4 regions of the Streptomyces sp. NPDC024555 genome follow, and region 4 is predicted to be linked to each of the others. Evidence: riboswitches for the same ligand, from Rfam matches in the RefSeq annotation. Region 4 holds a riboswitch; each other region holds the start of a gene.
The links. A riboswitch is a leader RNA that binds a small molecule or an ion and turns the genes downstream of it on or off. The one in region 4 is predicted to bind cobalamin.

Region 1: it holds a riboswitch for cobalamin, as region 4 does, so the genes downstream of both, ACZ4FH_RS34595 (cobalamin biosynthesis protein) here and ACZ4FH_RS10270 (CbtB domain-containing protein) in region 4, are expected to answer to the same signal.
Region 2: it holds a riboswitch for cobalamin, as region 4 does, so the genes downstream of both, ACZ4FH_RS32530 (ABC transporter substrate-binding protein) here and ACZ4FH_RS10270 (CbtB domain-containing protein) in region 4, are expected to answer to the same signal.
Region 3: it holds a riboswitch for cobalamin, as region 4 does, so the genes downstream of both, ACZ4FH_RS05105 (ribonucleoside-diphosphate reductase subunit alpha) here and ACZ4FH_RS10270 (CbtB domain-containing protein) in region 4, are expected to answer to the same signal.

What each region holds. Positions count from the first base shown of each region.
Region 1 is NZ_JBVHKV010000030.1:46,148-51,805, forward strand. Features, by position in the region: gene ACZ4FH_RS34590 (cobyric acid synthase) at 1-1,063, opposite strand, end outside; gene ACZ4FH_RS34595 (cobalamin biosynthesis protein) at 1,060-2,058, opposite strand; cobalamin riboswitch at 2,190-2,315, opposite strand; gene ACZ4FH_RS34600 (hypothetical protein) at 2,490-2,723, opposite strand; gene ACZ4FH_RS34605 (inorganic phosphate transporter) at 2,734-4,008, opposite strand; gene ACZ4FH_RS34610 (class II aldolase/adducin family protein) at 4,245-4,907, shown strand; gene ACZ4FH_RS34615 (alpha/beta hydrolase) at 5,101-5,658, shown strand, end outside.
Region 2 is NZ_JBVHKV010000025.1:82,087-87,744, forward strand. Features, by position in the region: gene ACZ4FH_RS32515 (PRC and DUF2382 domain-containing protein) at 1-996, shown strand, start outside; gene ACZ4FH_RS32520 (ABC transporter ATP-binding protein) at 1,136-1,924, opposite strand; gene ACZ4FH_RS32525 (FecCD family ABC transporter permease) at 1,921-3,000, opposite strand; gene ACZ4FH_RS32530 (ABC transporter substrate-binding protein) at 2,997-4,064, opposite strand; cobalamin riboswitch at 4,099-4,284, opposite strand; gene ACZ4FH_RS32535 (acyl-CoA dehydrogenase family protein) at 4,448-5,658, opposite strand, start outside.
Region 3 is NZ_JBVHKV010000002.1:558,429-564,086, reverse strand. Features, by position in the region: gene ACZ4FH_RS05115 (hypothetical protein) at 1-203, shown strand, start outside; gene ACZ4FH_RS05110 (ribonucleotide-diphosphate reductase subunit beta) at 209-1,165, opposite strand; gene ACZ4FH_RS05105 (ribonucleoside-diphosphate reductase subunit alpha) at 1,222-3,600, opposite strand; cobalamin riboswitch at 3,741-3,863, opposite strand; gene ACZ4FH_RS05100 (GNAT family N-acetyltransferase) at 3,918-4,430, opposite strand; gene mctP (monocarboxylate uptake permease MctP) at 4,544-5,658, opposite strand, start outside.
Region 4 is NZ_JBVHKV010000005.1:136,678-142,335, forward strand. Features, by position in the region: gene ACZ4FH_RS10245 (LacI family DNA-binding transcriptional regulator) at 1-774, shown strand, start outside; gene ACZ4FH_RS10250 (hypothetical protein) at 1,145-1,372, shown strand; gene trxA (thioredoxin) at 1,407-1,778, opposite strand; gene ACZ4FH_RS10260 (dihydrolipoyl dehydrogenase family protein) at 1,895-3,346, shown strand; gene ACZ4FH_RS10265 (histidine phosphatase family protein) at 3,356-3,925, opposite strand; adenosylcobalamin (AdoCbl) riboswitch at 4,065-4,158, shown strand; gene ACZ4FH_RS10270 (CbtB domain-containing protein) at 4,204-4,419, shown strand; gene ACZ4FH_RS10275 (CbtA family protein) at 4,447-5,226, shown strand; gene ACZ4FH_RS10280 (GNAT family N-acetyltransferase) at 5,299-5,658, opposite strand, start outside.

The DNA.
Region 1 (5,658 bases), on a different contig from region 4:
CCTCGTCCTCGATCCGTGTCCCGAGGATCTGGTAGCCGCCGCAGATCCCGAGCACCGGACGGCCCTCGGCCGCCCGTCGCAGCAGCGCGTCGGCCAGTCCGCGCTCGCGCAGCCAGGCCAGCGCCTTCACGGTGCCCCGGGTGCCGGGCACGACGACGAGATCGGCGTCGGCCAGCTCCTCCGCGCGGTCCACGAACCGCACGACGACGCCCGGTTCGGCGGCCAGCGCGTCGACATCGGTGAAGTTCGACATCAGCGGCACCGCGCACACGGCCACGCGCAGGACGTCCTCCCCGTGCGGCGGGGCCACCACCGACTCGCGTACGGCACCGCGCAGCGACACCCGCAGCCCGTCCTCCTCGTCGATGCCCAGACCGTGCGCGAAGGGCAGCACCCCGTAGGACGGCCGGCCCGTCAGCTCCCGCAGCATGTCGAGGCCCGGCTCCAGCAGCGAGACGTCGCCGCGGAACTTGTTCACCAGATACCCGGCGATCAGCTCCTGGTCCTCGGGCGAGAGCAGGGCCGTCGTCCCGAAGAACGAGGCGAAGACCCCGCCCCGGTCGATGTCGCCGACGACCACCACCGGGAAGCGGGCCGCCCGCGCGATGCCCATGTTCACGATGTCGGTGCGGCGCAGATTGATCTCGGCCGGGCTGCCGGCGCCCTCGCAGATCACCGCGTCGTACGTGCTCCGCAGCTGCTCCAGGCAGTCCGTGACGGTGGACAGCAGGGACTCCTGCCGGCCCCCGTGGTAGCCGCGGGCGCTCATCTCGCCGACCGGGCGCCCCATCAGCACCACCTGGCTGGAGCGGTCGCCGCCGGGCTTGAGGAGCACCGGGTTCATCAGGGCGGTCGGCTCGACGCGGGCGGCCTGCGCCTGCATGGCCTGGGCCCGCCCGATCTCGGCGCCCTCACGGGTCACGAAGGAGTTCAGCGACATGTTCTGCGCCTTGAAGGGCGCCACCTTCACGCCCCGGCGCACCAGCCAGCGGCAGATGCCCGCCGTGACGACGCTCTTGCCCGCGTCCGATGTGGTTCCGGCGACCAGCAGTCCGCCGCTCATGTCCGGTTCCTTCCGGCCGTGGGGGAGGGGGAGGTACGGCCTCGGGCCAGTCGCCGGGCGACGAGCCCGGTGCCCAGCCGGGCCGCGACGCCGACGCCGAGCGCCAGCGCGCCCACCCGGCGCGAGAGCCGCACCGCGCGTGCGATGTCGGCGGTCTCCACCGCCCGGCCCGCCGCGCCGTTGAGCACGGGACGGTGCTCGACCCGGCCGCCGTAGGCGAGCGTGCCGCCGAGCCGCACGCCGAGCGCCCCCGCGAACGCGGCCTCCACCGGGCCCGCGTTGGGACTCGGATGCCGGGACGCGTCCGCCCGCCAGGCCCGGACCGCCGCGCGCGGCGCCCCTCCGGCGGCGGTGGCGAGCAGGGCCGTCAGCCGGGCGCCGGGCCAGCCGGCCACGTCGTCGAGACGGGCGGAGGCCCAGCCGTAGCGCCGGTAGCGGGGCGATTTATGGCCCACCATGGCGTCCAGCGTGTTGACGGCCCGGAAGCCGACGAGCCCGGGGACTCCGCCCAGCGCCCCCCACACCAGGGCGCCGACGACGGCGTCCGAGGTGTTCTCGGCGACGGACTCCACCACCGCGCGGGCGATCTGGGGGCCGTCCAGGGACTGCGGGTCGCGGCCGCACAGATGCGGCAGCCGCTTCCGGGCCCCCTCGATGTCCCCGGCGGCCAGCGCGCCGCCGACGGCCCGCGCCTCGCGGCCCAGGGAGGTGCCCCCGACGACGGACCAGGTGGCGGCCGCGGTCAGGGCGACGGAGGCGGCGGGGTGGTGGCGCACGGCGCGGGCGGCCAGTGCGGCGGCCCCGGCGGCGCCGCCGGCGCAGACCAGGGTGTGCAGCGCGCCCCACCCCCGGTGGTCGCGCCACAGCAGGCGTTCGACGTCCGCCGCGGCCCGCCCGAAGGCGGCCACCGGATGGCCCCTGCGGGGGTCACCGAGCAGCAGATCGCCGATCATCCCGGCCGTGGCGCCGTACGCGAAGACGCGATCGGCACGCACGGGTCAGCCGGCCGTGGCGCCTCGGCGGGCCCCGGTACGGGGAAGCGGCGGGGAAAGGGTCGCGACGGGGCCGGGCATGGCGATATGTCCTCACTCAGGGTCCGCGCCCTGGTTCGACGAGACGGCGACCAGAGTCTCCTGGCTCCCGGATCCGCGGTCTCCCGGCCTTCCGGTCCTGGTGGACCGTGACTTCCGAGAGGGGAGACCGCTCCCCGGTGACAGTGGCGGGACCGCGCCGGATTCGCACCGGCTTCCTCTGCTGTCGCCGTAATGGCTCCGGCAGTCCACCACGCTCCGCGAACACCCGTCAACTTGCCGTTGACCTGCGGGGGCGCGGTGTGGGCGGACACACACCGGGCCGGACACCCGTGAAGGGTGCCCGGCCCGGTGGGGGTGCCCGGGGCCCGAACTCCGTACGGGCCCCGGACGGCTCAGGCGACGATCAGATAGATCCCGTACGCGACCGCCGCCGCGCACAGTCCGAAGCAGACGTACCCGCCGGCGCGGGCCAGCAGGACCGAACCGCCCGCCGCGCCGCCCCGCGCGGCCGGTTCCGGCTGCTTGGAGAGGCCGACGATGCCGAGGGTGAACAGGCCCACGAGAGCGACGGTGGTGACGAGGGAGACGCCGAAGACGGTGCCGAGTGCTGCCCAGTCGATGTGCATGTGTCTGTCCTTACACCGTGGCGGGTCGGGCCGGGTCGGCGGCGACGGGCGCGGCCGGGGACGGGAGGGTCGCCGTCAGGTCGGGCTGGGCGGCGAGCGTGGGCGGCGGGCTGACGGCCGCGATGGCGGTGGTCACGACTCCGGCCGGTTCGGCGTCCGGCGCGGACTGCGCACCCGTCGGGGCGACGTCGTCGTGGCCGACGGGCTTGCGGCGCGAGAGCGCCCAGATCGCGCCGGAGCCGGCGACCAGCAGCACCGCCACGACGACGACGCCCCAGGTCCCCTGCTTGGTGACGAACTCGGCGCCCGCGCCGACCAGACCGGCGGCCGGCAGGGTCAGGCCCCAGGCGACGAACATCCGGGTGGCGGTGGACCAGCGGACCACGCCCCCCTGACGGCCGAGGCCCGCGCCCATCACCGCACCGGAGCAGGACTGGGTGGTGGAGAGGGAGAAGCCGAGGTGCGAGGAGGCCAGGATGACGGTGGCCGCGCTGGTCTGGGCGGCGAAGCCCTGCGGCGGCTTGAGCTCCGTCAGGCCGCTGCCCATGGTGCGGATGATGCGCCAGCCGCCGAGGTAGGTGCCCATCGCGATGGCGAGACCGGCGCTCACGATCACCCAGACCGGCGGGTTGGAGCCGGGGGAGAGGACGCCGCCGGTGACCAGGGCGAGGGTGATGATGCCCATGGTCTTCTGCGCGTCGTTGGTGCCGTGGGCGAGGGAGACCAGGCCGGCCGAGGCGATCTGGCCCGCCCGGTAGCCCTTGGCGGTGGCCTTCTCCTGGGCCTCGCCCTTGATCCGCCCGCCGATCCGGTACGTCAGCCGGGTGGCCAGCAGCGCGGCGACACCGGCGACGATCGGGGCGGCGACCGCGGGGAGCAGCACCTTGGTGACGACGGTGCCGCCGTCGACGGAGGACCAGCCCGCGGACATCACCGCGGCGCCGATGAGGCCGCCGAACAGGGCGTGGGAGGAACTGGAGGGCAGGCCGACCAGCCAGGTCAGCAGATTCCACAGGATGGCGCCGACGAGCGCCGCGAAGATGACCTCGGTTCTGAGCCCGTCTTCATTGATGATCCCGCCGGAGATCGTCTTGGCGACCTCCACCGACAGGAACGCGCCGACGAGGTTGAGAACGGCGGACATGGCCACCGCTGTCTTGGGTTTGAGGGCGCCGGTCGAGATGGTGGTGGCCATCGCGTTGGCGGTGTCGTGGAAACCGTTCGTGAAATCGAACACTAGAGCTGTCACGATCACAATCGCGAGCAGCAGCGTGATGTGTTCCATTTACCCAGGCAATCGTTCGACGTCATTGGCACGTGGACCGTAGGCAAGCTGGGTGAACGGAAGATGAACTGGGCAGGGCTTTGCGGTGACTCCAACCGGAGCCCGGCCGCCCTCTTCGTCCGCCGGACGGAGGCGGGATTCCGTTACGGGCCGGGCGGGGCCCAGAATTCGGGGCCGGGCGAGGGCCCGCGGGAGGGGGCGGCACGGGGCCGCTCATCCGTTGAAAGGATCTTCGTATGAGCGATGCGTGGCGCGAATCGATCGAAGCGGCCTGGGACGCGGTCGTCGCGACCGCCCGCAGGACCGCCGCCGAGGGGCTGGTCGTGGGGACCTCGGGAAACGTTTCCGCGCGGGTCGGCGACACGATCCTCGTCACCCCCAGCGGAGTGCCCTACGACCGGCTCCGCCCCGAGGATCTGACCGCCGTGGATCCGGAAGGCAAGCAGACCCATGGGGAACTGACCCCCACCAGCGAACTCCCTCTTCACCTCACCGTCTACCGGAACACCGACGCCGCCGCCGTCGTGCACACCCACGCCGTCCACGCCACCGCCGTCTCCACCCTGGTCACCGAGGTGCCCTCGCTCCACTACGCCTCCGCGATGCTCGGCGGCCCCGTCCGGGTCGCCGCCTACGCCCGCTACGGCACCGAGGAACTGGCCGAGAACATGCTCCTGGCCCTGCGCGACCGCTCCGGCTGTCTGCTGGGCAACCACGGCACCGTCACCTACGGCACCACCCTCGACGAGGCCTACGACCGCACCGCCCAGCTGGAATGGCTCTGCCGCCTCTGGCTCACCGCCAGCTCCGTCCCCGGCCGCACCCCGGCCCTGCTCACCCCCGCACAACTGGCCGAGGTCGGCGAGGCCCTGAAGGGATACGGACAGCGCCCGCGCTGACCGTCCCGGCTCCCGTGCGGCCGGACCCGCCCCCGGCTCCCGTGCGGCCGGACCCGCCCCCGGCCCCGTGCGGCGGCCCCGCCCCCGCCGGCTCCCGCCCGGCCCCGTCGCGCGGCCCCTCCCGTATACGGTCCGGCCACCGGACGGCCCCCGTCCGGTGGCCGGGCCCGGGGGAGCCCCGGAGACTGATGCCGTGCGCCCGGCAACAGCGACGGCAGCGGCCGTCACCACCATCCTCGGCGCCGGAGCGGCCGCGGTCGCGGCCGGCCGGCTCGCCAGCGACGCCGCCCTCGGGGCGCCGTCCGGACGACCCCTTCCCGCCGACCGCGGACTGACCGTGCACGCCACGGCCGCCGGACAGGTCACCCTCACCCGGTCCCTCGCCTCGCTGCGGCCCGGCACCTACGGACTGGCGGGCGACGACGTCCACGCCGTCGTCGGACCGGTGCTCGACCAGGCCCGCCAGGCGGCCGACACCGTCGTGCGCCGGCTGGAGCGCGTCGACCGGGGCGTCCTGGTCCCCGGCGCCAAGGTCCACATCACCCCGGAGATCCACTCCGGCGACCCCGCCGAGGCCCTGGGCCTGGACTTCCGCGAGGTCGAGATCCCCGGCGAGCTGGGCGGACTGCCCGCCTGGTTCGTCCCCGGGGCCCGCGCCACCTGGGTGATCGCGGTGCACGGCATCGGCACCACCCGCGCGCACCCCCTCAACGTGCTGGGCTTCCTGCACGGGCAGCAGCTCCCGGTGCTC
Region 2 (5,658 bases), on a different contig from region 4:
CACACCGGCCGGCCGGACTGGGTCACGGTGAAGACCGGTCTGTTCGGCATGAAGGAGAGTTTCGTGCCCCTCGCCGGAGCCCGCCGGGTGGGCTCCGACCTCCACATCTCGCACACGAAGGACCAGGTCAAGGAAGCCCCCCGGGTGGACGCGGACGCGCATCTGTCCGTCGCCGAGGAGGAGGAGCTCTACCGGCACTACGGCCTGACCAGGAACACCACGGCCTCGATGGAGGACCGCGCGGGGTCCGGCGGCACGAAGGGCGCCGACGCCCCGACGGCCGCGGGGACGGGCACGATGGGCGCGGCCGGCGCCGGAGCGGGTGCGGCGGCCGGGGCCGGGGCCATGGGCGCGGCGGACACCGACCGCACCGCGGCCGCCGGCCGGACGACCGCGACGCCCTCCGCCTCCGGAACCACGTCCGCCGGCACCGCCGCGGCCGGCATGTCCGGCGCGGACGCCGGTGCGGGCTCGGGCCGGCACCGCGACACCGCGGCGGCGGACACCTCCCGGCCGCTGGTCGGCGCGGGGGCCGAGCGGTCCGCCGGCGACCTCGGCGACAAGGAGGAGATGATCCGCTCCGAGGAGCAGCTGCACGTCGGCACCGAGGAGTACGAGAGCGGCAGGGCCCGTCTCCACAAGTACGTGGTCACCGAGAACGTCACCAGGACGGTGCCGGTGACGCACGAGGAGGTGCGGGTGGTCCGCGAGCCGCTGCGTCCGGGCGACAAGGCGGCCCGGTCGGACATCTCCGAGCAGGACGTGGAGGTCACGCTGCACGCCGAACGCGCCACCATGCGCAAGGAGACCGTGCCCGTCGAACGGGTGCGGATGGAGACGACGAGGGTGACGGAGCAGAAGGAGGTCTCCGCCGAGCTGCGCAAGGAGCAGATCGACTACGCGGACGGCACCGGCAAGAGCGGGAAGGACATGCCGGGCAAGGACATGCCGGGCAGGGACACGGGCGGCGACCTGGGCAATGGGCGGCACCGCTGACGGCCCCACCGCGGCCACCGGCCGCCGCGCTCCGCGCTGACGCGGGGGCGGACCCGCACCGGGTCCGCCCCCGCGTCCCGTGCTCGCACCGCCCGGTCGCCCCGGCCGTCCCGGTTCTCCGGGCGGTCCCGGCTCGTTCTCACACCGGCTGCGGCAGGAAGCGCACGGAGGGCCGGTTCTCCGGTCCCTCGGGGGTGACGACCGCCCGCACCCGGTAGACCTCGGCGATCAGCTCCTCGGTGACGACCTCGGCCGGGGTGCCGGCGGCGACCACCCGGCCCCGGCTGAGCACCGCGATCCGGTCGCAGAACATCGCGGCCATGTTGAGGTCGTGGAGCGCGATCACGGCGGTCAGCGGCAGGGCGGTGATCAGGGACAGCAGCTGGAGCTGGTGCTGGATGTCCAGATGGTTGGTCGGTTCGTCCAGCAGGAGTTCGCGCGGGCCCTGGGCGAGCGCGCGGGCGATCTGCACGCGCTGGCGCTCACCGCCGGACAGGGTGTGCCAGGACTGGGCGCGCCGCCCGCTGAGGCCGGTCCGCTCCAGCGCCGCGTCCACCGCCGCCTCGTCCTCGGGCGTCGGGGCCGACCAGGCGCGCCGGTGCGGGATGCGGCCGAGCCGTACGACGTCCACGACGTTCAGATCGGCCTCGGTGGCGGCGTGCTGGTCGACGACGGCGATGCGCCGGGCGGCCGTGCGCCGGCCGATGCGCGCGAGCGGATCGCCGTCGAGAGTGACCACGCCGGTCTCCGGGGCGAGCACCCCGGCCAGGATCCGCAGCAGGGTGGACTTGCCGGAGCCGTTCGGGCCGATCAGTCCGGTGGTGCCGCCGGGCGGCGGGGCGAGCGAGACGCCGTCCACGACGAGCCGGCCGCCCGCCCGGCGGGCCACCCGGTCGGCCCGCAGACCGCCCGGCTCCCCCGCGCTCACGGCGTCCGCCGGGTGCGGTGCAGGACCAGGACGAAGGCGGGGACGCCGATGAGGGCGGTGACGACGCCCACCGGGACCTCCTGGGGGTCGAGAACGGTACGGGCGAGGGTGTCCGCCCAGACCAGGAACACGGCCCCGGCGAGCGCGGTGACGGGCAGCAGCCTGCGGTGCCCGGATCCGGTGAGCGCGCGGGCCGCGTGCGGCAGGACGAGGCCGACGAAGCCGATGGCCCCGGCCGCCGCCACCAGCGCGGCGGTCAGCAGCGCGGTCGCGCACAGCAGCACGATCCGGGTGCGTCCGACGCGGACGCCGAGCGCCGCCGCGGCGTCCTGGCCGAAGGCGAAGGCGTCGAGCGTACGGGCGTGGCCCAGGCAGACCGCCAGGGTCACGGCGAGGACCGCGGCGCACGTCCCGGTCTCGGTCCAGCCGACGCCTCCGAGCGAGCCGAGCAGCCAGAAGAGCACGCCCCGGGTCTGTTCGGCGTCGGCGGCCGTCATCACGACGAAGGAGGTCAGCGCGGAGAAGAGCTGCATGGCGGCGACCCCGGACAGGACGACCCGGTCGGTGCTGCCACCGAGGCTGTGGCTGAGCAGCATGACCAGGGCGAAGGAGCACAGGGCCCCGGCGAAGGCACCGGCCGACAGCGACACCGCTCCCCCGCCGGCCCCGAGGACGACGACGGCGACCGCTCCGGTGGAGGCCCCCGAGGAGACTCCGAGGACGAACGGGTCGGCGAGCGGATTGCGCAGCAGCGACTGCATGACGGTGCCGCAGACGGCGAGCCCCGCGCCGCACACCGCGGCGAGCAGGGTCCGGGGCATGCGCAGGTTCCAGATGATGCCGTCGCGGATCGGGGAGAGCTCCGCGGTGCCGAGGCCGAGGTGGGCCCCGACGGCGGACCAGACGTCGGCGACGGAGATCCGGGCGGGGCCGATGGTGACGGCGACGGCGACGGACAGGGCGAGCAGGAGCAGTCCGCCGGTCCAGCCCAGTCCTGCGCGCAGCGCCCGCCCCGCTCCGCGGACGGCCGGGCCGGCGGCCCCGCGCGGGGCCGCGGCCGGTGCGGTGTCGCTCATCCCGCGAGTCCGAAGGAGCGCAGCGCGGCCGCGACGCGTTCCACTCCCTCGACGGTGCGGATCGACGGGTTCATGGCCTGGCCGCTGAGCAGTACGTACCGCTTGTGCCGTACGGCGTCCATGGTCCGGGTGACGGGGTGGGACTCCAGGAAGGCGATCTTCCCGGCGGCGCTCTCGGCGGTCTGGGAGCGGCGGGTGAGGTCTCCGATGACCAGGACGGACGGATCGCGGTCGGCGACGGTCTCCCAGTTGATCTGCGGCCATTCCTCGTGGGTGTCGTCGAAGACGTTCTTCGCGCCGAGTTCGCGGGTGATGATGCCGGGGGCCCCGCAGCAGCCGGCCAGGTACGGGGACGTGGAGTTGGCGAACCAGTACATCAGCGTGGTGCCGGAGGCGTCGACGGTCGCGGCGGCCTTCCGGATCCGTGCGCGGAGTGCGGAGATCAGTTTCTCGCCGCGTTCCGGGACGCCGAACACCCGGGCCAGTTCCCGTACTTCGGTGTAGACGCTGTCCATGCCGAGGGTGCCCGTGCGCACCCCGTCGCCGTCCTTGCTGTTGTCCTTGGCGGTGCAGTCGGCGGGCGAGACGTAGGTGGGGACGCCCAGCTTCTCGAACTGTTCGCGCGGGGCGACGCCGCCCTTGGCCAGGGTGGAGGCGAAGGAGGCGCTGACGAAGTCGGGTTCCCGGTCCAGGACCTTCTCGGAGGAGGGCCGGTTGTCGGATATCCGGGGGACCGTGGCGTTGGCCTTCTCCAGGCCCTTCATCACCGGGTCGGTCCAGGTGGCGGTCGCGGCCATCCGGTCGGCGAGGCCGAGCGCGAGCAGGATCTCGGCCGAGCCCTGGTCGACGGGGACGGCGCGTTCGGGGGCGCGGTGCACGGTGACGGTGCGTCCGCAGTTGCTGAGGGTCACGGGGTAGCCGGTGGCGTCCCCGTTCCGGGCGGCGGGTGTGCGCCCTCCGGTACCGCAGGCCGTCAGCAGGACGAGCGCGGCGGTGAGCAGGGCGGCGGTGCGGGCGTGGCCGGACAGGGGCGGCACGGAGTACCTCGTCGTCTCGGGGCCCATGCGCGGGGCCCGGGGTACGGACTCCGCGGCCCGGTCCGGACCGCGGGTGCCAGCAGGTCTTCGGACTCGGGTTCACGCGGACGGGGCGCCTTCCCGGGAAACCGTGGTCTCCCAGTGGCCGTGGCCCCGCCCGTCCCCCTCACCGCTGCGCGTCAGTTCCGGATTCGCACCGGATTCCCTGACTCCAGGCTGGAGTTCGACTGGCACCGGGCACGCTACCACGAGCTTCCGCGCAGCTCAGCGGCGGTGCGGGCCGGTGGCCGGGGGGCACGGCCCCCTGCCACCGGCCACCGCGCGGGCATCGGGACGCACCGGTCGCGGCCGGGCCCGCAGGTCACCGCCGGGGCGGTGGGCGGGATGCGCGACAAAGCGCCTCTGCCCGGTCACCCCTTGGGGCGAACCGATTCGCCACCGAAGCGGGCAGTCTCCTCGCGGTATGTCCCGGACCTTCCCGTCGGCTTCTCGGCGGGCCGGGTGTTCCAGGAGGCCTCCGGGTCGTCGTAGGCGTCGGTGTACCGGGGGCCCGCGATGGGCCAGTCCGCGAGGAGTTCGCCGGGCAGCGCGAAGGCCGCGGCCAGCTCCGGCAGATGGGGGGCCACGGCGGCGATCAGCTGCTCGACGGCGTCGGTCAGCCCCTCGACCTGGGCGGCGGTCAGCCGTCCGTCGGCGAGCAGGTCCCCGCTGTTGCGGGCGATCCAGCGCAGGGCGAACAGCCGGGCCAGCTCCCCCAGCCGGTCGCGCGCCGGCCCCTCGGGCAGCTCCTCCAGCGCCTGCGCGTACGCCTCCGCCGCGTGCCGGCAGGCATGGGCCTCGACACCGCGCAGGGCGGGGCCGGACGCCGCGTTCCAGCGTTCCTTCGGGTCCTCGTGCGCCACCCGGGCCGTCCGGCCGGCCGCCCGCGCGAACCAGAGCTGCTCGATCCGCTCCAGCAGGGTGCCCAGGAAGCGCGGATCGGCGAGGTCGCCCGGCACCGGGTGGTCCGAGGGCTCCTGCGGGGCGCCCCGGACCGCGTCCATGAGCAGGCTCGCGGCGGCGCGGGAGTGGATGGCCAGATTGTCGCCCTCGGCGGTGATGGCGCCCTCGACCCCGGTGACCAGTTCGGTCATCCCGTTGTGCTCCAGCAGCCCCTGGGCGCCGCAGCGTTCACGGCTCTCGACGATCACGGACCGGGCCTGCCAGGTGATCCAGCCCTTGGCGACGTCGACCAGGCGCTCGGCCGCCGCCCGGTCGGCGGCCCCGGCCCGCTCCGCCCGCTCCCAGCGGTCGAGGGCGCGGCGGTGCAGCAGGCTCATCGCGAAGACGGTGGACATGGCCTCGGCGAGGGGGCCGTGGTGGCTGCGGTGGGCCGAGACCGGGACGGGCGGGGCGCCGCGCCCGCCGGAGACGAAGCGGTGTCCGCCGTAGCGGACGGCGACGGCGAGCGTGGCGCGGGCCGAGCCCACCGCGCTGGCGCTCATACAGATCCGGCCGGCGGTGACCCGGCGGATGGAGACGAGGAAGCGGCGCCTGCGGCCCTCGGTGTCGCTGCGGAACACCCGGTCCTCGCCGATCCGTCCCTGCACTCCGCCGAGCATCGCCCCGCGCGGGACGAAGA
Region 3 (5,658 bases), on a different contig from region 4:
TCGTGAACATCCTGGGCATATCGGCCGTCATCGTCCTCGTCCTGACCCCCGCCCTCCTCGGCATCGCCCGCGAGCGGCGCATCGACCACGCCCTGCGCGAGGCGGAACGCAGCCGCGCCACCGAACCCCCCGGAACGGCGGACGCCGCACGGCCGGTGGCGGCCGCACGGCGTCCGTACGTCAGAAGCTGGGCGCGCGTCTGAAGGCTCTAGAAGTCGTCGTCGAACCCGACCGTGCCCTCCACCGCCACCTGGTACGCCGAGGGGCGGCGCTCGAAGAAGTTGGTCAGCTCCTGGACCCCCTGGAGCTCCATGAAGGAGAACGGGTTCTCCGAGCCGTACACCGCCGGGAAGCCCAGCCTGGTCAGCCGCTGGTCGGCGACGCACTCCAGGTACTGGCGCATCGAATCGGTGTTCATCCCCGGCAGCCCGTCCCCGCACAGATCGCGGCCGAACTGCAGCTCCGCCTCGACGGCCTCCCGCAGCATGGCGGTGACCTGCCGCTCCAGCTCCTCGTCGAAGAGCTCGGGCTCCTCCTTGCGGACCGTGTCCACCACCTCGAAGGCGAAGTTCATGTGCATGGTCTCGTCGCGGAACACCCAGTTGGTGCCCGTGGCGAGACCGTGCAGCAGCCCGCGCGAACGGAACCAGTACACGTAGGCGAACGCACCGTAGAAGAACAGTCCCTCGATGCACGCCGCGAAGCAGATCAGGTTCAGCAGGAAGCGGCGGCGGTCGGCCTTCGTCTCCAGCCGGTCGATCTTCTCGACCGAATCCATCCACCGGAAGCAGAACTGCGCCTTCTCCCGGATCGACGGAATGTTCTCCACCGCCGCGAACGCCGCGGCCCGGTCCTCCGGATCGGGCAGATAGGTGTCGAGCAGCGTCAGATAGAACTGGACGTGCACGGCCTCCTCGAAGAGCTGCCGCGACAGGTACAGCCGCGCCTCGGGGGAGTTGATGTGCTTGTACAGCGTCAGCACCAGATTGTTGGAGACGATCGAGTCCCCCGTCGCGAAGAACGCGACCAGCCGGCCGATCATGTGCTGCTCACCCGGTGAGAGCCGGGCCAGATCGGCCACGTCCGAGTGGAGGTCGACCTCCTCGACCGTCCAGGTGTTCTTGATCGCGTCCCGGTAGCGCTCGTAGAAGTCCGGGTAGCGCATCGGCCGCAGCGTCAGCTCGAAGCCCGGGTCCAGCAGGTTCTTGCGGTCGTCGGTGCTCACTGGCAGGCCTCGCAGGATTCGGGATTTTCGAGGGAGCAGGCGATCGCGTCCGCGTCCGGCGCCGGCGCCTGCGCGGGGACGGCGGCGCCGGAGGCCGCACGCGCGATCCGGGTCGCCGGACGGGACCGCAGGTAGTACGTCGTCTTCAGCCCCTGCTTCCAGGCGTACGCGTACATCGAGGAGAGCTTGCCGATCGTCGGCGTCTCCAGGAACAGGTTGAGCGACTGGCTCTGGTCGAGGTACGGCGTACGGGCGGCCGCCATGTCGATCAGGCCGCGCTGCGGGATCTCCCACGCCGTGCGGTACAGCGCCCGCACCTCCTCGGGGATCCAGGCGAAACCCTGCACCGAGCCGCTCGCCTCGCGCAGCGCCTCACGGGTCCGCGCGTCCCAGACGCCGAGCGCCTTCAGCTCCTCCACCAGATAGCCGTTGACCTGGAGGAACTCACCGCTGAGCGTCTCGCGCTTGAACAGGTTGGACACCTGCGGCTCGATGCACTCGTACACCCCGGCGATCGAGGCGATCGTCGCGGTCGGCGCGACGGCCAGCAGCAGCGCGTTGCGCATCCCGGTCCGCGCCACCCGGGCGCGCAGCGCCTCCCAGCGCTCCGGCCAGGCCGGCTCCGTGGCGTAGTGGTCCGGGTGCAGCACACCGCGGGCGGCACGCGTCTCGGACCAGGCGGGGAGGGGGCCGGAGCGCTCCGCGAGATCGCACGACGCCTCGTACGCGGCGAGCATGATCCGCTCCGAGATCCGCGTGGACAGCGCACGGGCCTCCGCGGAGTCGAAGGGCAGCCGCAGCTTGAAGAAGACGTCCTGGAGCCCCATCGCGCCCAGCCCCACCGGGCGCCAGCGGGCGTTGGACCGGGCGGCCTGCTCGGTCGGGTAGAAGTTGATGTCGACGACCCGGTCCAGGAAGGTCACGGCCGTGCGGACGGTGGCGTCCAGCCGCTCCCAGTCGATCGTGCCGCCCTCGACGAACGCGCCGAGGTTGACGGAGCCCAGGTTGCAGACGGCCGTCTCGCCGTCGTCGGTGACCTCCAGGATCTCGGTGCACAGGTTCGAGGAGTGCACCACGCGGCCCGGCTCGGCCGTCTGGTTCGCGGTCCGGTTGGAGGCGTCCTTGAACGTCATCCAGCCCTGCCCGGTCTGGGCCAGCGTCCGCATCATCCTGCCGTACAGCTCACGGGCCGGCAGGGTCCTGCGCGCCAGGCCCCGGGCCTCGGCGTCCCGGTACGCCGCGTCGAACTCCTCGCCCCACAGGTCCACCAGCTCCGGCACGTCCGACGGCGAGAACAGCGACCAGGCGCCGTCCGCCTCCACCCGGCGCATGAACTCGTCCGGGATCCAGTGCGCCAGATTGAGGTTGTGCGTGCGCCGCTGGTCCTCGCCGGTGTTGTCGCGCAGTTCCAGGAACTCCTCGATGTCCGCGTGCCAGGTCTCCAGGTAGACCGCGGCCGCGCCCTTGCGCCGGCCGCCCTGGTTCACCGCCGCCACCGAGGCGTCGAGCGTCTTCAGGAACGGCACGATGCCGTTGGAGTGCCCGTTGGTGCCCCGGATCAGCGAACCCCGGGCGCGGATGCGGGAGTACGGCAGACCGATGCCGCCCGCGTGCTTGGAGAGCCGCGCCACCTGGTGGTAGCGGTCGTAGATCGAGTCCAGCTCGTCGAGCGGCGAGTCCAGCAGATAGCAGGAGGACATCTGCGGGTGGCGGGTGCCGGAGTTGAAGAGCGTGGGGGAGGAGGGCAGATAGTCCAGCCGGCTCATCAGCCCGTACAGCGCGGCGACCTCGTCCAGGGCGCGCGCCGACTCGTCCTCGGCCAGTCCCGCGGCGACCCGCAGCATGAAGTGCTGGGGCGTCTCGACGACCTGGCGGGTGTGCGGGTGGCGCAGCAGATAGCGGCTGTGCAGGGTGCGCAGCCCGAAGTAGCCGAAGCGGTCGTCGGCCCCCTCGGCGAGCGCCTTCTCCACCAGCGCGTCCAGCGCACCCGCGTGCCGCGCCGTGAACGCCGCGGTGCGGTCCGCGATCAGTCCCTCGCGGTGACCCACGGCGACCGAGGCGGAGAACGAGGTGGCGCCCTGCCCGGCCGCCTCCTGGGCGATGGCCAGGGTCAGCAGACGGGCGGCGAGCCGGGAGTAGGCGGGGTCCTCGGAGATGAGCCCCGCGGCGGCCTCGGTGGCCAGCGACCGCAGTTCGGCCTCGTCCGCGCGGGCGCTGCGGCCGCGCAGCGCGGCGGCGGCGACCCGTCCGGGGTCGGTGTCGGGCAGATCCGCGGTGAGCGCGGTCAGGGTCCGCAGCAGCGCGGCCCCCGGTCCGTCGTCCGTGGTTCCCGTTGACTCGGCCGCTGAGACCGGATCGGCTGGCGCGATGGTCACCTGGTGCTCTCCCTCGCTCGGCTCGGGGCCGTCGGGAGCGCGGGGCAGCCGGGCGGAGCGGCACCCGGACAGGGCGGCACTCCGTGCGGCGTCCACCGGCCCATCCACGAGGCCCGGACGTCTGGGCACCCGGTTCGGTCGAGCCGGGTGCGCTGTCGGCAGGTCCTCGGACTGGAGGTGCGCGAAAGCGCACCGAACACACCGTTGCGGGACAGTTCCGGATTCGCACCGGATTCCCCTGCGGCGACAGCGAGCACGAGCATACATGTGGGGGCCGCCGGATGAGGCAGCCCCCACATGTTGTGTCGTACGCGAACTCAGACGGAGGAGCGCAGCTCCAGCCGGTAGGTCAGCAGCTTCAGGTCGTCGATCGGATCCCAGTCCCGCTCGGGGGTCCGCACGAAGCCGAGGCGCTCGTAGATCCGGTGCGCCCCGTACATGGTCGGCTGGGTCGACAGGACCAGGCCCGTGACGCCTTCGGTGGCCCGTGCGCGGGCGATGCAGGCCCGTACGAGCGCCTCGCCCGCACCGGCCCCGCGAGCCTCCCGGGCGACCGCCAGCATCCGGAACTCCGCCTCGTCCGGCCGCGCGATGTCCGCCCAGGGATTGCCGGGCGGCGCGTAGGTGACCCCGCCCAGCACCCGCCCAGCGGCGTCCGCGGCCACCAGCACCTCGGCCTCGGCGGCCCGCCGGGCCACGTCGCGCAGCTTCAGCAGATACGGATCGCCGGTGCCGAAGTCCAGCAGATCGTCACCGAGATAGGCCTCGGCGGTGATCTCGCCGAGAAGGGCGTGCTCCGAGGGCTCGACCGGCCGGATCGTCATGTCCATGGGCGGAGTGTGCCCCACACCCCCGCCCGGTCCGCAACCGGGTTACCGCGCCCGCGCGCGAACGGGCCGCCGCGCCCCCGGCCCGCGGGGGTGCGACGGCCCGTGACCTCGTGTCAGTGGCCGCCCGGCGCACCGGCGGTGGCCGGCGGGAGCACCTCGGACACCCCCGGGTCGCCCGAGTCCGCCGTGTAGTCCTCCGGGGAGGTCTCGTCGACGCCCGCGGGGGCCTTCAGGGCGTTCAGCACGAACGTGAGGACCACCACCACGACGACGTTGAGCACGAAGGCGGTCAGACCGATGTAGCCGATCTCGCCGAGGCCCGGGATCTCCTTGGAGGAGCCGCCGAAGTGCTTCTGCGTCGGGCTCGCCACCCCGTACGCGGCGGCGGTGCCGTAGATCATGCCGACCGCCCAGCCGGCCAGCAGCGCCCAGCGGTGGAACCAGCGGGTGAAGAGCCCGCCGACCAGGGCCGGCATGGTCTGGAGGATCCAGATCCCGCCCAGCAGCTGGAAGTTGATCGCGACCGTCTTGTCCATGGTGAGGACGAAGGCGAGGGCGCCGACCTTCACCAGCAGCGACACCAGCTTGGAGACCTTGGTCTCCTGCTCGGGCGTCGCGTCGGGCTTCAGGAAGTCCTTGTAGATGTTGCGGGTGAACAGGTTGGCCGCCGCGATGGACATGATCGCGGCGGGCACCAGCGCGCCGATGCCGATGGCGGCGAAGGCCACGCCCGCGAACCAGTCCGGGAACATGTTCTCGAACAGCTGCGGGATCGCCAGCTGGCCGTTGTCCACCTTGACCCCGGCGGCGATCGCCATGAACCCGAGCAGGGCGAGCAGGCCCAGCATCAGCGAGTACAGCGGCAGGATCGTGGTGTTGCGGCGGATCACGTCACGGCTGCGGCTGGAGAGCGTCGCCGTGATCGAGTGCGGGTACATGAACAGCGCCAGCGCGGAGCCGAGTGCCAGCGTGGCGTATCCCCAGTGCCCGGCCTCGCCCGGGGCCAGCGCCCCGGTCGGCTTGCCGCCGGGCGGCCCGGCGAACTTGTCCGCCGCGGCGGAGAAGATGTCGTCGAAGCCGCCGAGCTTGATCGGGATGTAGATGATCGCCACGGCGATGACCAGGTAGATCAGCCCGTCCTTGACGAAGGCGATCAGCGCGGGCGCGCGCAGCCCGGAGGAGTAGGTGTACGCGGCGAGCACCGCGAACGCGAGCAGCAGCGGCAGGT
Region 4 (5,658 bases):
CCGTCCGCACCCCTGCACCAGCGCTTCCTGCACGGCCTCGAAGCCGGTCTGCGCCGTCTCGACTACACCGTCGTCCAGTACGGATCGCTGGGCCTGGGCCCGCAGGACGCCGCCCGGTCCTGGGCCGAACTGCGGCCCGTCGCCGTCATCGCCCCCGGCTCGGTCCCGCTCACCCCGTCCGGCATCGCCCTGCTGCGCCGCTCCGGCGCGAAGGCCATCCTCACGCTCGGACCGCAGCCGGTCGCCGGGGCCCACGCGCTGATCATGGATCAGCGGGAGGTCGGCGACAGCGCCACCCGCCATCTGCTGGCACGCGGAAGGCGCCGGATCGGTGTGGTGATGCCCGAGGAACCGGAACTCGCGCTCTTCGCCGAGCCCCGGCTGGCCGGCGCCCGCCGCGCCGCCGAGGCCGACGGGGCCGCGGTCGAGGTCCTCCCCCTCCGCTACACGGAGGAATCCGCCGCCGGACTCGCCGCCCGCTGGCCCGCGCTCGGCCTGGACGGCGTCTTCGCGTACGACGACACCTACGCGATGCTCCTGATGCGCGCCCTGCAGGACGCCGGAGTCTCCGTACCCGGGGACACCGCCCTGGTCGGCGCGGACGACTCCGTGCTGGGGCGGCTGCTGAGGCCGCGGCTGAGCAGCGTGCGGATGGAACTGGCCACCGTGGAGCCGCTGGCCGACCTCGTCGACCGCCTCGTACGCCACCCCGGTACGGAACCCGAACGGCACGATCTGCTGAGGGCCCGCACCGTCCCCCGGGAATCCAGCTGACCGGACCGCCCGACGGCGCGACGTGCGGGGCGGACCGCTCGTGCTTAGCGTCGTGACCATGAGCCATCCGCAGAGTTACGAGATCCTGATCGTCCCCGCCTTCACCGACGGCAGGCCCGTGGTGGAGCAGGAGACCGGCGCGGACGCACCCGGGGGCGGCGGTGGCGGCGGGACCGCGGCGGAGGATTCCGGAACGAAGGCGTCCGGCGGAGCGGCCGCGGCGGAGAGTTCCGGAACGAAGGGGTCCGGCGGCGCCGCGGAGGCCACCGCCCGCCCGGAGGGCTCCGACGCCCCGGCCCGCGCGGCGACGCCTGGCGGGTCGGGCACCGGCCCCGCCGGTGGTTCCGGCACGCCCACGGGCGCCACGCGCGTGTCCGGAGGGGACACGGGCAATCTGGGTCCCGGCCCCGCCATCCGCTCGGCGGTCGTCGCCGCCACGGGCGAGACCGGCGAGTCGGGCTATCCGCGCTACGCGGGCGACGGCATGGTCGCGGACATCGACCCCGCGACACACACCGTCGAGGCCCTGCTGGTCGACGGCGCCGAACTCGACTACGGACTCTCGGTCCGCGTCTCCGAGCGGAGCGTCGGGGGCTGAACCGCCCCGTGCAGGGCCTGCGGCGGCGGAGGGCCTACTTCTGGCCCTTCTGCTGCTCCTCGACGGACTTGCGGACCTCGTCCATGTCCAGCTTCCGGGCCTGGCCGATCACGTCCTCCAGGGCCGCCTCCGGCAGCGCGCCGGGCTGGGCGAACACCGCCACGTTGTCCCGGACGATCATCAGCGTCGGAATGGACCGGATCTCGAACGCCGCCGCCAGCTCCTGCTGCGCCTCGGTGTCGACCTTCGCGAACACGAGGTCCTGGTGACGCTCGGACGCCGCGTCGTAGACCGGCGCGAACTGCCGGCACGGGCCGCACCAGGAAGCCCAGAAGTCGATCAGGACGAATTCGTTGTCACTGACCACCTGATCGAAGTTTTCCTTGGTGAGCTCTACCGTGCTCATGCTCTGCTCCCTCTTTTCCGTGCCCGTATCGACGTGTCCGGCACAACGGTGTCCGTGCTCGCGGTATTCCGCCTGCCCATGTGGCCGCCCCGCACACCCATGGCCAGAATGGGCCCATGACATCTGCCTCTGCTGTGGAGCCCCTCGCGTACGACGTCGTGGTCATCGGCGCGGGCCCGGTCGGTGAGAACGTGGCGGACCGGGCGCGCGCCGCCGGGCTGAGCACCGCCGTCGTGGAGTCCGAGCTGGTCGGCGGCGAGTGCTCCTACTGGGCCTGCATGCCCAGCAAGGCCCTGCTGCGCCCCGTCGTGGCCCGTGCCGACGCCCGCCGCGTCCCCGGCCTCGCGCAAGCGGTGCGGGGCCCGCTGGACACCGCGGCGGTGCTCGCCCACCGGGACGCCTACGCCTCGCACTGGAAGGACGACGGACAGGTCGCCTGGCTGGAGGGGATCGGGGCGGTCGTCCACCGCGGACACGGCCGTCTCACCGGCCCCGGGGCGGTCACGGTCACGGCCCCCGACGGCACGGAGCACCCGCTCACCGCCCGGCACGCCGTGGCCGTCTGCACGGGCAGCCGGGCCGTCGTCCCCGCGCTGCCCGGCATCGACACCGCCCGCCCCTGGACCAGCCGGGAGGCCACGAGCGCCAAGGCGGTGCCGGACCGCCTGGTCGTCGTCGGCGGGGGAGTGGTGGGCGTCGAGATGGCCACGGTCTGGGGCGCGCTCGGATCGCGCGTCACCCTGCTCGTACGCGGCCGGGGACTGCTGCCCCGGATGGAGCCGTTCGCCGGCGAGCTGGTCGCCGAGGCGCTGAAGGAGGCGGGCGCCGACCTCCGTACGGGTGTCTCCGCCACCTCCGTACGGCGGGACGCCCCCGACGGACCGGTCGTCGTCACGCTCGACGACGGGGAGACCGTCGAGGCCGACGAGATCCTCTTCGCCACCGGCCGCGCCCCGCGCACCGACGACCTGGGCCTCGAAACGATCGGCCTGGAGCCCGGTTCCTGGCTCACCGTCGACGACAGCTGCCGCGTCGAGGGCACGCCCTGGCTCTACGCGGTCGGCGACGTCAACCACCGCGCCCTGCTGACGCACCAGGGCAAGTACCAGGCCAGGATCGCGGGCGCCGCCATCGCCGCCGGGGCACGCCGGGAGGGCGCGGGCCCCGAGGCGTCCCCCTGGGGCCCGTACACGGCCACGGCGGACCACGCGGCCGTGCCCCAGGTCGTCTTCACCGACCCCGAGGCGGCCTCCGTCGGTCTCACCCTGGCCGAGGCGGAACGGGCCGGCCACCGCGTCCGCGCCGTCGACTACGACCTGGCGGACGTCGCCGGGGCCGGGCTGTACGCGGACGGCTACCGCGGCCGGGCCCGCATGGTCGTCGACCTGGACCGGGAGATCCTGCGCGGGGTCACGTTCGTCGGCCCCGGCATCGGCGAGCTGCTGCATTCGGCGACGGTCGCGGTGGCCGGGGAGGTCCCCGTCGACCGGCTGTGGCACGCGGTTCCCGCGTATCCGACGATCAGCGAGATCTGGCTGCGGCTGCTGGAGACGTACCGGGACAGCTGAGGCGGGTGCTTACCGGGGTGCGAGGGGCCGCCCGCAGCGCAGGTTCCACCGCCCGGACCGGCCGCCGAGTTCGGTCAGGGTGAGCGGCGGGACGTCGAGCCGCCAGAACGCGGCCGCCGGGAGGTCCAGCGCGTGGACGGCGGCGGCCCGCACCACGGCGGGTTCGGCGACCGCCAGCACCCGGTCCCGTCCGTCCGCCGCGTCGGCGGCCAGGGCGTCGAGCCAGGCCCCGGCCCGTGCGCACAGGGCGAGCAGGGACTCACCGCCGTGCGGGGCGGCGCCGGGGTCCGCGAGCCAGGCGGCCACGGCATCGGGTTCACGCGCGGCCACCACGTCCAGCCGCTCCCCGGCCCAGCCGCCCAACTCCCAGTCACGGACAGCCGGTTCGACGTCACACTCCAAGCCCAGGGCGTCGGCGGTCGCGGCGCAGCGCCGGGAGGGCCCCGTCACGTACCGGTCGGCGGCCGGCACCTGCGCGGCGGCCGCCCGCGCCTGCCGGAGCGCGGCCCCGTCGAGCGGCCCGTCCCCGGCGAACCGGGCCTCGCGCAGCCCCTGGTTCATCGCCGGTGAGATCAACATCACCCGTACCGTCACAACCGCTCTCCACTCCCTGAACAAGGGTCACCCGCCCAGGCCCACCATGGCATCCGTCCCGTCCCGAGCCCTCCCCGGGCACCATGGCGGCAGCCGCGTACAGGCTGTATGGTCGCGTCGACATGACGAGGGTGTGACGGAAGTCCGGTGAGAATCCGGCACGGTCGCGCCACTGTGAACCCGCACCTGTGCGGGAAGTCAGACCCGGCACCTTCGTCTCAGGCACCACGATCGGGACGCGTGTTCCCTCAGGAGGTTCTGCCATGGCCCAGTCCGCTGCGCCCGCCACCGGCGCACCCGCCATCACCCCCCTCTCGCTGAAGGCCATCGCCCCCTGGGCCGCCTTCTTCGGCATCCTCATGCTGATCCTGCTCTACTTCGTCGGCGCCGAGCAGGGCGCCACCGCGCTCATCTCCGGTGAGGGCGTACACGAGTGGGTCCACGACGGACGCCACCTTCTCGGATTCCCCTGCCACTGATCCAGCCGCTCCATCCAGGGGAAATCCATGAACTCCATATCTGTCAGAGCCCTGCTGGTCCGCGGCATGCTGGCCGGCCTGATCGCCGGTGCCTGCGCGCTGCTGGTCGCCTACTTCCTCGGTGAGTCGCGGGTCGACGCGGCCATCGCGCTCGAAGAGGCGCACGCGCACGGCCACGACCACGGCGGCGGCGAGGAACTCGTCAGCCGCACCCTCCAGTCCACCGCGGGCCTCGCCACGGGTGTCCTCGTCTTCGGCGTCGCCGTGGGCGGCATCGCGGCGCTCGTCTTCTGCTACGCGCTCGGCCGCGTCGGCCGGTTCGGTCCCAGGGCGACGGCGGCGCTGATCGCGGGTGCCGCCCTGCTGACGGTGTACCTCGTGCCGTTCCTGAAGTACCCGGCGAACCCGCCGGCCGTCGGCAACCCCGACACCATCGGCAAGCGCACCACGCTGTTCTTCCTGATGGTGGCCCTCAGTGTGCTGCTGGCCGTGGCGGCCGTCATCATCGGCAAGCGCCTGGCCCCGCGGCTGGGCAACTGGAACGCGAGCATCGCCGCGGGCGCCGGCTATCTGCTGGTCATCGGCCTCGCGTACGCCTTCCTCCCCTCGTACGACGAGGTCGGGAAGGACTTCCCCGCCTCGCTGCTCTGGGAATTCCGGCTGGCCACACTGGCGGTCCAGGCCACCCTGTGGACCGCCTTCGGCCTGGTCTTCGGTCATCTGACGGAGCGCCTGCTGCTGCCCGCTCCGGACCGCTCGGCGGCCGGTAACGGCACGGCGAAGCGGACGGCGGCCGCGACCGGCTGACGTCGGAACGGACACGGACGGAGCCCGCCGGGAACGAACCGGCGGGCTCCGTCCGTTGAACGGGTGCCCCGTTCAACGGCTGTCGTCGTCGCGGCCGTCCCAGTCGACCCGGTAGTGCTTCAGCCGCTCGTCCTCCTTCACGAACCGCATACCGGCCGCGGTCATCACGTGCTGGGACGCGGTGTTGTCGAGGTCGGTGTCCCCGTGCACGCAGGCGACGCCCCGTTCCCGGGCGAACCGGAGGAGGGCGCGCAGCGCCTCGGAGGCGTAGCCCTTGCCCCGTACGGAGGGCACGAGGCCGTATCCGATCGTGACGTGACCCCGGCCGTCCGGCGCCCCGTGGAAGCCGATGCCTCCCACGACCAGGCCGTCCGCGCGGAGCTGTATCGCGTACGAGCCGAACGGTGTGGGGTCGCCGCTCGTCGCGCAGTC